One region of the Streptomyces sp. NPDC002926 genome, then DNA from elsewhere that is predicted to be linked to it. Evidence: riboswitches for the same ligand, from Rfam matches in the RefSeq annotation. Region 1 holds a riboswitch; each other region holds the start of a gene.

Evidence for each region. A riboswitch is a leader RNA that binds a small molecule or an ion and turns the genes downstream of it on or off. The one in region 1 is predicted to bind cyclic di-AMP.
Region 2: it holds a riboswitch for cyclic di-AMP, as region 1 does, so the genes downstream of both, ACWDZ6_RS18600 (transglycosylase family protein) here and ACWDZ6_RS24280 (transglycosylase SLT domain-containing protein) in region 1, are expected to answer to the same signal.
Region 3: it holds a riboswitch for cyclic di-AMP, as region 1 does, so the genes downstream of both, ACWDZ6_RS03260 (M23 family metallopeptidase) here and ACWDZ6_RS24280 (transglycosylase SLT domain-containing protein) in region 1, are expected to answer to the same signal.
Region 4: it holds a riboswitch for cyclic di-AMP, as region 1 does, so the genes downstream of both, ACWDZ6_RS28970 (M23 family metallopeptidase) here and ACWDZ6_RS24280 (transglycosylase SLT domain-containing protein) in region 1, are expected to answer to the same signal.

Annotation. Positions count from the first base shown of each region.
Region 1 covers NZ_JBSFUK010000019.1:15,545-18,848, reverse strand. Annotated here, with positions in the region: gene ACWDZ6_RS24290 (hydrogenase maturation protease) at 1-456, shown strand, start outside; gene ACWDZ6_RS24285 (DUF6893 family small protein) at 467-583, shown strand; gene ACWDZ6_RS24280 (transglycosylase SLT domain-containing protein) at 604-1,410, opposite strand; cyclic di-AMP (ydaO/yuaA leader) riboswitch at 1,413-1,573, opposite strand; gene ACWDZ6_RS24275 (hypothetical protein) at 2,293-2,433, shown strand; gene ACWDZ6_RS24270 (hypothetical protein) at 2,541-2,702, shown strand.
Region 2 covers NZ_JBSFUK010000010.1:174,079-177,382, forward strand. Annotated here, with positions in the region: gene ACWDZ6_RS18595 (transglycosylase family protein) at 28-918, shown strand; cyclic di-AMP (ydaO/yuaA leader) riboswitch at 1,185-1,367, shown strand; gene ACWDZ6_RS18600 (transglycosylase family protein) at 1,371-2,054, shown strand; gene eno (phosphopyruvate hydratase) at 2,352-3,304, shown strand, end outside.
Region 3 covers NZ_JBSFUK010000002.1:17,574-20,877, reverse strand. Annotated here, with positions in the region: gene ACWDZ6_RS03265 (PP2C family protein-serine/threonine phosphatase) at 1-1,028, shown strand, start outside; cyclic di-AMP (ydaO/yuaA leader) riboswitch at 1,244-1,399, shown strand; gene ACWDZ6_RS03260 (M23 family metallopeptidase) at 1,411-2,478, shown strand; gene ACWDZ6_RS03255 (aldo/keto reductase) at 2,668-3,304, shown strand, end outside.
Region 4 covers NZ_JBSFUK010000031.1:34,048-37,351, reverse strand. Annotated here, with positions in the region: gene ACWDZ6_RS28975 (SGNH/GDSL hydrolase family protein) at 1-791, opposite strand, end outside; gene ACWDZ6_RS28970 (M23 family metallopeptidase) at 962-1,948, opposite strand; cyclic di-AMP (ydaO/yuaA leader) riboswitch at 1,953-2,126, opposite strand; gene ACWDZ6_RS28965 (alpha-galactosidase) at 2,543-3,304, opposite strand, start outside.

The DNA of each region.
Region 1 (3,304 bases):
CGCAGGCTGGCCGCGGAACAGCTGCCCGAGTACGCCGAGGTCGTGGACTTCGGCGTACGGGGCGTACACCTGGCGTACGAGCTTCTCGAGGGCTACGACACCCTCGTCCTGGTCGATGCCACGGCGCGCGGTGGCGAGCCCGGCACGGTGTATCTGATCGAAGCCGACAGCGCGGGCGACATCGAGCCCGAGACCGCCCTGCTGGACGGCCACCGGATGTCCCCCGACGCGGTCCTGGCGCTCCTGGGGACCCTCTGCGCCGGCACCGGCACTCGGCCGCCGCGGCGCACCCTGGTAGTGGGATGTGAACCCGCCGGTGTGGAGGAAGGCATCGGTCTCAGTCCGCCCGTTGCCGCCGCCGTGCCGGAGGCCGTACGGCTGATCATGGGCCTGGTACGGGACGGCAGGCACGAATCGTCCGCGCCACCGGCTGCGGTCGGCGAGGTTGCGAAGTGAGGAGAAGAGCATGAAGAAGACGATCATTGGCAGCGTGGCCGCCGCGACTGCCGCGACGGCTGTGGCTGCTGTTGTCAAGCAGCTCCTGCCGGACGTCATGCGCTATCTGCGCATCCGCAAGATGTGACACGACGGTGGTGACAGGCCTCAGTAGGCGCCGTTCACATTGTCGATGGAGCCGTACTTGTCGGCGGCGTAGTTGCACGCGGCGGTGATGTTGGCGACCGGGTCGTAGCTGTCCATCGACGTGCCGGGCACGTGGTACGCGAGGAACGTCGGCGCAATGACCTGCAGGAGCCCCTTGGACGGTGTTCCCGCCACGGCGTTGGAGTCCCAGTTGTTGATGGCCCGCGGGTTGCCCGAGGACTCGCGCATGATGTTCCGGTGGATGCCGTCGTACGAGCCGGGGATGCCGTGCTTGGCCATGACGGCGAGTGACTCCCGGATCCAGCCGTCGAGGTTGTTCGCATAGGTCGCGGGCTTCGTGGCGGTGGTGGCGCCCTTGGTGGCCAGCGTGCTCCTCTGCACGGAGCGGCTGGCCCGATCCTCCGGGGAAGACGTGTTGGGGGTCACCTTGGCCTTTTTGCCGACCGACAGCTGGAGACCCGAGTGAATCAGCGAAGGGTTGCTGCCGATTGCCCTCCGGTTGTCCTTGTACAGCTGCATCCAGCCGCCGCTCAGGGAGTGCGCCCGAGCGATCTTGGCAAGGGAGTCACCCACGACGACGGAATAGGTGGTGGGCAGGGCCTTCTTCGCGGCGACGTGCGTGGTGCCCGCGGCGGCCGGGGCCACAGCCTTTGCGGCTGTGACGGGATGTGCCGTCGGCTGGGCCGCGCCGGCAGTGGTCGCGCCGATCACCGGCAGGACGAGTGCGGCACCGCCCGCACCCGCGGCGACGAAGCCCCGGGTGATCGGGCTGGACTTGGGACGACGGTGCTTACCCTTTGCGGGCATGATGAGTTCCTCTCCGTCGCCTGCGAGGTGAGCTGTCGGGTTCGGGCTGGAGATGCCCGGCCGCGGTAGGAATGCGACTTGACCCCGAGCCGTTCCGGATTCCGGATCGGCGGCTTACCTGGGTCCCCCGCTCCTGCCGTAAGTGAGTGGGTGGTTTGCCGGGCGGCGGCAGGATTCGGCGTTCCGTCCGGATTGCGGCGACCGTAAGCGAAAAGCGCTGGATTGAACAAGCCCTGAATTCACCACTGCAATCCGCGCGGCGGAATCAGCCGCGGAAAATCACGCGATCCACCGAGGACGGGAAACTCAACTCGCTTCTATGGAAAGGGACTGGGCCGGATCGGCGCCCTTCGCGCACTGTCGAGGACGTGACCCATATCACGGGTTTCGATGCGGGATGGCCGGCCCTGCGCCGCCGCGAAAATGCACGACAAGTCGCATGTTTTCCTGCAATATGGACGTCGAGAGCAATGCCGAGTAAACGTTCATTCCGGACATGCATGGGCGGAGTTGTCCTCGAAGATGAGCATTTAGTCCCCACATTCGCGCTATAAATGCATTAGCGCCCTCTATGGGTAGATTCTGTCCGTTTGGGTAGTAATTGGGGGTCGCCTCTCCGCCTGGCTGTCCTGTGGCGACGTGCCCCCCGAGACCGGTAGGCGACCACCGCTGCCCGCACGGCGTACGCGCCCGGGTGGCGCAGGTGTGCCGGGGCCCTGCCGCCGGGTCCCGGCGGCAGGGCGGGTGTCGAACGGCTCCAGCGCTCGGCGGGCACGGGCGTGCGGCACTCGGCGAGCACAGAGGCTTCGACGGCCCTCGGTCTGTGCCGGGGCGGAGACCCGTGACCTGTCGAACGACGGCCCCGTCCTGGACATCAGCCTCATGGCCGCCGCGATTCCCACGCCACCGGGCAGCCGTCGAAACGGAGCGCTGGACGGCTACTCCGTCATGGCGAGCGGCACCCAGGCTGCCGACGACGACCAGCGGCACGGCGAACCCGAACCTTCGATCACCTGCTGGTGATCGTGCCCCCGACCGCCCCGCTTCAGTGTCGCTTCGGCAGCAACAGCTTCGTCAGTTCCCTCTGGGCATCGGTCACTGGGCCACTGGTGCTCGGCGCAGGAGTGCCCGTGGGTGAGGTGCTCACACTGCCGGAAGGACTTGCGGAAGGAGTCGGCGTCGGCGAGGCCGAGTGGCTGGGGCGGCCACTGGAGGGGCGGGGGGTCGGCCTGGCCCTCACGGGCGGCCTGGTGGTGGCTGTGGGAGTCGTGGATGCCGCTGATTCCCGGTGAGTGGCCGTCGCGCTGGGGCGCCGAGGCGTACCACTGCTCCGGTCCCGGACACTCCCTCGGGCCGGGTGCGTGGCCGGCCGTTCCGGCGTGGCTTTCGGTGATTTGGTGACGTGGGGCTCGGGCTCGGGCTCGTCGGGGGATACCCGTTCCGGGCCCGGCGCTGCTCCTGGGGCACCGGCGGAGTGCTCGGGCAGCAGCGATACGGCGGCCAGACCGCCGAGCATGGCGAAGGCGGCCGCGGCAAGAGTCCGCCCGCCGTACTTCTTCAATCGCTGCGGATGGCGCCCCCGGGCTGCGGGCACATCTGCCGAGGGAGCGGGGGACCAGAGAGGCTCGGGGGACTCGAACGAGCCCGGTCCCTCGCTGAACAGGATCTCCGGCACCATCGTGTCGACTGTCGGAGCACCACCGCCGCTCCGATCGCTCGGCGGTGCTGTTGCGGAGTCGTATGCGCCGCACTCCGGGCACGTCACGGCGCCGTTGAGGACGCGGCGGCAGGGGAGGCAGTAGTCCATGATCTCGCCCCTTAGTGCGTGAGTTGCTGGAAGGAGCCGTGGCCGGCCGGCCAGGCTGGGCAGCAGCCGGCCGCCGGAAGGCGGCGC
Region 2 (3,304 bases), on a different contig from region 1:
GTCTGTAGTCACGCGAAAGGCAACCGCATGCGCTCCGGGAACGGACGACACCGCCGACCCCGCCAGGCTCCGGCCATCGTCGTCGCGGCAGGAGTGACGGGATCGGCCATCGCCATCCCGCTGCTCGGCGCCGGGTCGGCCTCCGCCGCCGATGCCGCCACGTGGGACCGCGTCGCGGAGTGCGAGAGCGGCGGCATGTGGAGTGCCGACCTCGGCAACGGGTTCTACGGCGGTCTGCAGTTCACGCAGGAGGCCTGGCAGGACTTCGGCGGGACGGCGTACGCGCCCACCGCCGACCTCGCGAGCCGCTCCCAGCAGATCGCGGTCGCGGAGAAGGTCCTCGACGCGCAGGGTCCGCAGGCGTGGGCCACCTGTTCGCTGATCGCGGGGCTGGCCAACGACGGCGCCGCGACGGGCGTCGACCCCGGCGCCATGCCGTCGCCCGGGCAGAGTGCTCCCGCACAGTCGGCCACGACCGCGAAGCCCTCCGCCGGGGCCGCCGAGTCCGCCGAGCCGTCCGCGGACCCCTCCGCGCCGTCGACCCCCAAGGCGTCGACCCAGCCGTCCGGGTCGGCGGATCCGGGCACGGGGCAGGACGCCGACGCCGACAGCGGCACCGGAAAGCACCGTGGCACCCCGGAGGAGACAGAGCCGGGCAATACGGACAATCAACGCGAAGATGCCCGCCATGCCTCGCGGGGTGACGGTGCGGCACGTGACGAGGCCGGCAAGACAGGCAGTGCGGACGCGGTGCCCGGCGAGTACACCGTCCGCCCCGGCGACAGCCTGTGGGCCATCGCCGACGAGCAGAAGCTGGCCGGTGGCTGGTCCGCGATCTACGAGGCGAACCGGAAGACCGTCGGTATCGATCCGGACCTGATCCACCCTGGCCAGAGCCTCGATCTGGATCTGAGGTAGCGGCAGTTAGCGGATATATGTCCGAGTTTGACCAAGTGAGACATGGGTCTCTTTGTCCCAACTGACATATCTCGCCCCCCTGATTGGGTCGTTCCGCTTCTCACCTGCGAAAACGAGAGTTCCCCGAGTGGCGGAATGGGCGATTTCTCCCCGATGTTCGTCTTTGAACATCGGGGAGAGCTGTGTCTACGGTCTGAACCGCTCGCCACCGCGGGCACCACTGACCGTCACGCCGAATCCTGCCGCCGGTCGGGGGGAGCAGTCGTTCGCACAGAGCGCCGAAGGCAGGAGCGGGGGACCCAAGGTAAGTGCCGGGCCCGGCCGTTGAGAGCAGTACGCAACGGCCCACGGACCGGCTTGGGGTGAAGCCGCGCGCCACGACGCGCGGCCGGGCAACTCACTTGGCCCGAACCCGACAGCTCACCTCGCAGGCGTCGGTGAGGAGTCGTTCCATGCTGTTTTCCAGCAAGAGCAAGCACCGCCGCCCGGCCGCCTTCAATCGGACTGCCCGTATCGCCGCGCTCGCCGGTGTCACCGGTGCCGTCGTCGCCGCCCCGCTGATGGGCGCCACCTCGGCCTCCGCCGCGACCGCCTCCGAGTGGGACCGGGTCGCCCAGTGCGAGGCCGGCGGCAACTGGTCCATCAACACCGGCAACGGTTTCTACGGCGGCCTGCAGTTCTCGGCCTCCACCTGGGCCGCGTACGGCGGCACGGCGTACGCCTCCTCCGCCGACCAGGCCTCCAAGTCCCAGCAGATAGCGGTCGCCGAGAAGGTTCTGGCCGGCCAGGGCAAGGGCGCCTGGCCCAACTGCGGCGTCGGCCTGTCCAACACCCCCTTCGACGGCGGCTCCGCCGACTCCGGCACCACGCAGAAGGCGCAGCCCGCCCCGAAGCGCGCCGAGGCCCCCACCACGCGCTCCGAGCGCCCCGCCGCCCCGGTGAAGTCCGCGAAGCCCGCCGCCAAGGGTTTCAAGAAGGGTGACGGCGAGTACAAGGTGAAGGCGGGCGACACCCTCGGCACGATCGCCGAGACCCAGAAGGTCAAGGGCGGCTGGAAGAAGCTGTTCGACCTCAACAAGGACATCGTCGAGCGCGCCGACGTGATCTTCCCGGGCCAGCAGCTCCACCTGAGCTGACCCCGGGTCCCCAACGCCCCGGTCCGGCGCGTCTTCCCCCGTACGCGCCGGGCCGGGGTTCTGTCTGTCCCCGGCCGGGTTCTGTCCCCGGCCGGTACCGGTGGCCGCGAGTGTCTCCGTCGGCTCCCGTGGCGTTACCCGCAGGTAGTTCACGTGCTGTTTGTCCTGCGTCGCGAGTCTTCGCGCCGTTTTTCGTCCCAGCGGGCGGGCAACGGCCGACCGACGCCGTGGAGCCGGTTAGGCTCATGTCGCAAGGCCAAGAGACCCTGCATTCTCAGCGTCACATCCCAGAAGGAGATGCTCGTGCCGTCCATCGACGTCGTCGTAGCCCGGGAAATCCTGGACTCCCGAGGCAACCCCACGGTCGAGGTCGAGGTTGGCCTCGACGACGGCAGCACGGGCCGTGCTGCTGTTCCGTCCGGCGCCTCCACCGGTGCGTTCGAGGCTCTTGAGCTCCGCGACGGTGACCAGAACCGCTACCAGGGCAAGGGCGTGGAGAAGGCTGTCCTCGCCGTCATCGAGCAGATCGGCCCGGAGCTCGTCGGCTACGACGCCACCGAGCAGCGCCTGATCGACCAGGCGATGTTCGACCTGGACGCCACTCCGGACAAGTCCTCCCTCGGTGCCAACGCCATCCTCGGCGTCTCCCTCGCCGTCGCGCACGCCGCCTCCGAGGCGTCCGACCTGCCGCTCTTCCGCTACCTCGGCGGCCCGAACGCGCACCTGCTGCCCGTTCCGATGATGAACATCCTGAACGGCGGCTCGCACGCCGACTCCAACGTGGACATCCAGGAGTTCATGATCGCGCCGATCGGCGCCGAGTCCTTCTCCGAGGCTCTGCGCTGGGGCGCCGAGGTCTACCACACCCTCAAGTCCGTCCTGAAGACCAAGGGCCTCTCCACCGGCCTCGGCGACGAGGGCGGCTTCGCGCCGAACCTGGAGTCCAACCGCGCCGCCCTGGACCTCATCCTCGAGGCCATCAAGCAGGCCGGTTACGCCCCGGGCAAGGACATCGCGCTCGCGCTCGACGTCGCCGCGTCCGAGTTCTACAAGGACGGCCTGTACGAGTTCGAGGGCAAGTCCCGCTCCGCCGCCGAGATGACCGAGTACTACGAGGAGCTCGTGGCGGCCTACCCGCTCGTCTCCATCGAGGACCCGCTCTTCGAGGACGACTGGGCCGGCTGGAAGGTCCTCACCGACAAGCTGGGCGCCAAGGTCCAGATCGTCGGCGACGACCTGTTCGTCACCAA
Region 3 (3,304 bases), on a different contig from region 1:
CTCCGCTGATCGCCGCACCGTTCTTCTCCTGGCTCGCCACTCTGCTGACCGGGGTGGCCGCCGTCGCCGGTGTGGTGGGTCTGCACATCTACAACGGGACTCTGAGCCAGACCTCGGCGAACACCGAGCTGTTCACCGTGATCACCGTCGCCGGCCTGGCGCTCTTCATCAACCGGGTCGTACGGCTCAGCGGGCAGCGACTCGCCTCCGCCCGCGTCATCGCGGAAAACGCGCAGCGCGCCGTGCTGCCCACCCCCGTCGACCGGATCGGTGGGCTGCGGATCGCCGCGCGGTACGAGGCGGCGCACAAGGACGCGCTCGTCGGCGGCGACCTCTTCGCCGTACAGGACACTCCGCACGGTGTACGGCTGGTCGTGGGCGACGTCCGGGGCAAGGGGATGGAGGCGGTCGAGGCCGTGGCCGTGGTCATCGGGGCGTTCCGGGAGGCCGCCGAGCAGGAGAGATCACTCGAGGGTGTCGCCGCACGCCTGGAGCGGGCGCTCACTCGCGAGGGCACGCGGCGGGACAGTCTCGACGTGTTCGAGGGCTTCACCACCGCCGTACTCGCCGAGGTTCCGCGCGGTGCGGCCGGGGTACGGGTGGTGAACCGTGGCCATCCGGAACCGCTGGTGCTGTACCCCGACGGCGATGTGGACAGGCTGCAGCCGACTGAGCACGCGCTGCCGCTGGGGATGGGCGATCTGGGGACCCTGCCGGATCTGGCGGACGAGTATCCGTTCCCGGCCGGGGCCACGCTGCTCCTCTACACCGACGGGCTGTCCGAGGCGCGTAACGCGGACGATGTCTTCTACGACCCCGGCGAGCGGCTCGGCGGCCGGCACTTTTCCGGGCCCGAGGAGCTGCTGGACGCGCTCCTCGACGATGTACGCCGGTACACGGGCGGCGGCACCAACGACGACATGGCGCTGCTGGCGGTCAGCCGCCCGGCGGACGGGCAACCGGAGCGTCGGGGGACCGTACCTGTGGTCAAGGAGGAGCGGGAGGAGTCGGGCCGCGACCGTGTGTAGTCGAAGGACACCCCTCCGCATAACAGGTGAAGCACCGTCAGAAGTGCGGTGTGGTCCGCGCATCGGCCAAGTCGCCCGATTCCGGCCGCTTGTGTCCCGGTAAGTCCTGGCCGATGAAGTTAATGATCAGTCGGAACAGCTTGGAATCGGGCCCTGGTGTCTATTAACGTTCGATAACGCAGCGCGGTTGTCCCAGTCGTCGCTAGAGACGGCACCGTGCGCACGCGCCGAATTCCGCAAGGGAACCGGGGAACCACCAATTGGGGTGAATCGGGCATACTTTGCCGCTCTTTTCGCGGTCGAAGCGCTCGTAGGAGACCTTCCTGCTCCGAACCCGTCAGCTAACCCGGTAGGCGAGAAGGAAGGAAAGGAGCACGCCTCCGTGGCGTCCAACAAACCTGCCCCTGCCCCCGAAACCCCCTTTCAATCCGACTTCTTCGGCGAAGAAGTAGCGGAGCGGGCATGGGAGGAATGGAACCCCACCGAGGACTCCGTCCGTCCGGTGCGCGGCCGGCACCGTGTCATGAAGCAGCGCGGCGGACTCGCCCGCAGCTCCACGGTGCTCGGCGTCGGTGTGATCGCGGCGGTCGGCGCGGGCGGCATGGCCAGTGCGCAGGACAAGCCGCCGGTCTCCATATCGCTGCCGGACCTTCCCGACTCGATCGCGGACAAACTGCCTGACGCCAAGTCACTGCCGGGCGTGGGCTCCTTCATGTCCGACGACGCCGACGCGCAGTCGGGGAACGTGAACGCCTCGCCGCTCACGACGATGACCCTCGCCGCGGACGACGGCGCCGGGGCAGACACGGAATCGGGCGTGGGCGGCGCGGGTGAGGCCCTGCGCGCCCGCATCCTCCAGCAGGCCGAGCAGCAGCAGGCCGACGCGGACGCCGAGGCGAAGTCGGCCGCGGAGAAGGTCGCCGCCGAGAAGGCCGCGGCGGAGGCGACGCAGCAGCAGACGGCGGCGGAGGCCAAGGCCGAGGCCGCCAAGCGCAAGGCCGAGGCCGCCAAGGCCAAGGCGGAGGAGGAGCGGCTCGCCAACCTGGCCAAGAGCTTCGCGCTGCCCACCTCCGCGTACACGATCACTTCCACCTTCGGCGAGGCCGGCTCCATGTGGTCCTCGGGCTACCACACCGGCCTGGACTTCGCCGCCCCGACGGGCACGCCGGTCAAGGCGGTGCACGGCGGCACCGTCAAGTCTGCGGGCTGGTCCGGCTCGTACGGCTACCGCACGGTCCTGGAGCTCGACGACGGTACGGAGGTCTGGTACTGCCACCAGTCGTCGATGTCCGTCAGCGCGGGCCAGAAGGTGACGACGGGCGAGACGATCGGCCGCGTGGGCGCGACCGGCAATGTCACGGGCCCGCATCTGCACCTCGAGGTCCACACCCCCGGCGGCTCGGGCATCGACCCGATGGCCTGGCTCCAGGGCAAGGGCCTCACCGTCTGATCACGCGCTGCGGTTCCCGGCAGCCCTGGCGCCCACCCCCCGGCGCCAGGGCTGCCGGTCCGTGCGGCCGCGTTTCCGCGTAGCGGGGGCCCGGTGTTCCGGCTTTCGGTGTTCCGGTCTTCGGTGTTCGGGGGTCCCGGGTTCCGGCACCCCGGAATAGCGCGGCGCGGTCCGGCTGTTGATCTACGTATGACTTCTCTCCGCACCCTCGGCTCCTCGGGCCTGGCTGTCTTTCCGCTGTCCCTCGGCGGCAATGTCTTCGGCTGGACCGCCGACGAGACGCAGTCCTTCGCCGTGCTCGACGCGTACGCCGCCGCGGGCGGCAACTTCATCGACACCGCCGACTCCTACTCCGCATGGGTGCCGGGCAACGAGGGCGGCGAGTCCGAGACCGTCATCGGCAACTGGCTCGCCGGGCGCGGCAACCGCTCCGAGATCGTCGTCGCCACCAAGGTCGGCGCGCACCCCCGGTACAGGGGCCTCTCCGGCACCACGATCAAGGCCGCGGCCGAGGAGTCGCTGCGTCGGCTGCGCACCGACTACATCGACCTGTACTACACGCACTTCGACGACCCGGCCGTCCCCGTCGAGGAGATCATCACCGCCCTCGACGAGCTGGTGAAGGAGGGCAAGGTCCGCGCCATCGGCACCTCCAACCTCAGCGTCGAGCGGCTCCAGGCGTCCCTGGACTTCTCGGAGCGCGAGGGACTGGCCCGCTATTCCGTGCTGCAGCCGCACTACAACCTCGTCTCGCGTGAGACGTACGAGGGCGAGCGCCAGGAGACGGCCGCCCGCGCCGGTCTCGCCGCCGTCCCGTACTACGCGC
Region 4 (3,304 bases), on a different contig from region 1:
CACAGAGGCAGCAGGTCCGGGCGCTTGGCCTCGACATGGTCGCCGGAGCTCTCGCCGCGCAGCCGTCGTCCGATCCACGGCACCAGGTGCTCACGCGCCCAGTTGATGTCGTCGCGGCGCACCTCGAACGGTCCGCGCGGCGGCAGGGGCGGCCACGCCTGGTCGGGGTCGGCGGGCACCTCGAGTCCGAGCACCTGGGCGGCACGCAGCGCGACCCGGGTGTGGCCCTCGGGCGACAGATGCAGCCGGTCGGCGTCCCAAGCCCGCCTTTCCTGGATGGACTTGAGCGACCACAGGTCGAGTACGGGGCAGTCGTAGCGGTCGGCGATGGCCCGTACATGCGCGGTGTACGTGGCGATCTTGCCGCGCAGATGACGCAGTACCGGCACGCCACGGGTGTCGAAGCCGGTGGTCACCATGACGGTGCCGACCGAGCCGGTGAGGTCGGCGACGGCCCGCTCGAAGCGCTCGGCCACGTCGTCGGGGTTGCTGCCGGGCCGGATGATGTCATTGCCGCCTGCGCAGAAGGTCACCAGATCCGGGGCGAGTTCCTTTGCCCGCGGGACCTGTTCCTCGACGATCTGGTCGAGGAGACGGCCGCGTACGGCGAGATTGGCGTACCGGAAGGTGTGCTCCGGCATCCGGTCGTCGAGCAGGACCGCGAACCGGTCCGCCCAGCCGACGTACCTCCCGTCGGGGCCCGGGTCGCCGACGCCCTCGGTGAAGCTGTCACCGATCGCCGCGTACGACCCGAATACGCCACTGTTCTCTGTTCTCGAATCGTCTGACACGAGAACTCATTTTTCCCTTACGGATGTGACCTACGCGACCGTAAGGAGGGGTTGACGAGGGGTGATATAGACCACCGGTCAAGATTCGTCCAACCCGGAATACGCCGACTCCCCCCGCGCCGCGGGCGGCGGCACGAGGGGAGGACGGGCGACGACGCGCGTCGGACGGATCAGATGGAGACGCCGTGCTGACGCAGGTAGGCCACCGGGTCGATGTCCGAGCCATAGCTGGGGCCGGTGCGGATCTCGAAGTGCAGGTGCGGGCCGGTGGAGTTGCCGGTGGTGCCGGAGAGGCCGATCGGCTGGCCGCCGCTCACGCTCTGGCCGGAGGAGACGGCGAGGGAGGAGAGGTGGGCGTACTGCGAGTAGGTGCCATCGCTCTGCTGGATGACGATCTGGTTGCCGTACGCACCGGCCCAGCCGGCGGAGACGACAGTGCCCTGGCCGACGGCCTTGACGGTCGTGCCGGAGGATGCCGCGAAGTCGAGACCGGTGTGGTAACCGCTGGCCCACATGGCACCGGCGAGGTGGTACGGGGTGATGACGGTCGCGCCGTCGACGGGGGCGGTGAAGCCGGAGGCGCTGGTCTGCGTGGCGGCGCCGCTGCTCGCCGAGTCGCCGGACGAGGACGGCGCGGAGGACTGCACGGCCGAGCCCGAGTCCGAGGAGCCCGAGTCCGAAGACGGCTTCGAGGACGGCTTCGAGGAGGACCGCTCCGGGCCTGCCGGGCTCTGCGACTTCTCCGGAGCCTTCGCCTTCGCCTTCGCGCCGAGGGTGAGCTTGAGGCCGGGGTGGATCAGCGACGGGTTGTCGCCGACCCGCTCCCGGTTGTCCGCGTACAGCTTCTTCCAGCCGCCGCGGACATCGTGCTCGTCGGCGATCTTGGCCAGATAGTCGCCGGGGACGACTGAGTAGGTGGTGGGAGTGGCCTTCTTCTGCGCCACGTGGGCGGTGGCAGACCCGGCGGAGAAAGGAGAGGATGTGGCGGCGGTCACAGTCTTTTCCGGTGCCACGGCCGGAGCGGCCTTTTCTGCCGCATGGGCGCCGGTGGCGCCTATCAGCGGAAGTGCGATGGCGGCGCCACCCGTACCGGCGGTGACGAATCCGCGCGCGATCGGGCTGACCTTGGGGCGACGGTGCTTGCCCTTCTTGGGCATGGCGAATTCCTCTCCGGCGCCGGCGTGGTGAGCTGTCGGGTTCGGGCTGGAGATGCCCGGCCGCGCAGTTGCGCGACTTCACCCCAAGCCGTCCGGAAGTCCGGAATCGGCGTACTACCTGGGTCCCCCGCTCCTGCCGCACGTTGTTGGGTGGAATTCCGGACGGCGGCAGGATTAGGCGGTCCGTCCGGATTGGTCGTGACCGTAAACGAATGGGTGGACCGGGACAAGCTGTCGCTTTCGCCCGCCAATGATCCGTCTGATATCACCGCGAAATTCCCGTCACCCTCCGTAAATCAATGATCTTCACCGTCCGCCCCGGCAACGGAATTCACCTTCCTCGCGCCGTCGCGCACCGTCACGAATATGATCCCGCTCACGGACCGTGCCACCTCTCCCCCACAGACAGGGCACGTTATGCCTAATCGTCCAATTCGGACATAACAGGCATTTAATAGCAATGGTCTGCTTATAGCCCGCGGCCCCCCTTACCGCCCAATTCATGCCACGCCCATCGGAATTTCGTCGGGGATTGAGCCGGAGCAGCCGGCGGAATTCATTGCAGCCGGGGCCGCTCCTGTCAGCCGCGCCGACTCAGCGGCGCCGGAGCCGGATCACCGTGGCGTCCATGTCCCCCTTCAGCCCGGTGTGCAGCCCCTGGTGCAGGAGCAGGGATCCGCGATGCGCAGCGCCCGAGTCCGGGCACTCGTACACGGCTGCCGGATCGAGCCCGCGCAGCCTGAGCCTGGGCGGCTGTTCGCCGTAGTGCTGCGCCTGGAGCCAGGCGAGGACGACTGTCTCGTCACCTCGTATGTACTGCACGGCACTCAGTCCGCCCTCCGGCGCCCGCAGCCGGTACAGCTCGCCGTGCTGCACCACAGGCCTGATCTTCTTGTAGAGCTCCACCCAGCCGTGCGCCTCGGCGAGCTCCTCCGCGCTCCACTCGGTGAGATCGCCGCCGACTCCGAGCACTCCTGCCATGGCGCTCACAAAGCGGAACCGGAGTGTGCTCACGCGGCCATTGAGCTGGACGTTGGGGCTGTCGGTCACCCAGGCCGCCATGGCCCGTACCGGGTGCAGCTGGGTGAAGCCCTGCTGGATGGCGAGCCGGTCCAGCGGATCGGTGTTGTCGGAGGTCCACACCTGATCGGTGCGGGAGAGGATCCCGAGGTCGATCCGGCCGCCGCCGCCCGAGCAGGACTCGAAGGCGACCGAGGGATGCGCGGCGCGCAGCCTGTCGAGGAGCGCGTACAGCGCGTGCACATGCTCGACCCACAGCTTCTGCGGATACCTCTCGCCGGGCCAGCCGGCATCCGTGAAACAGCGGTTGAAGTCCCATTTCACATAGTCGATGGG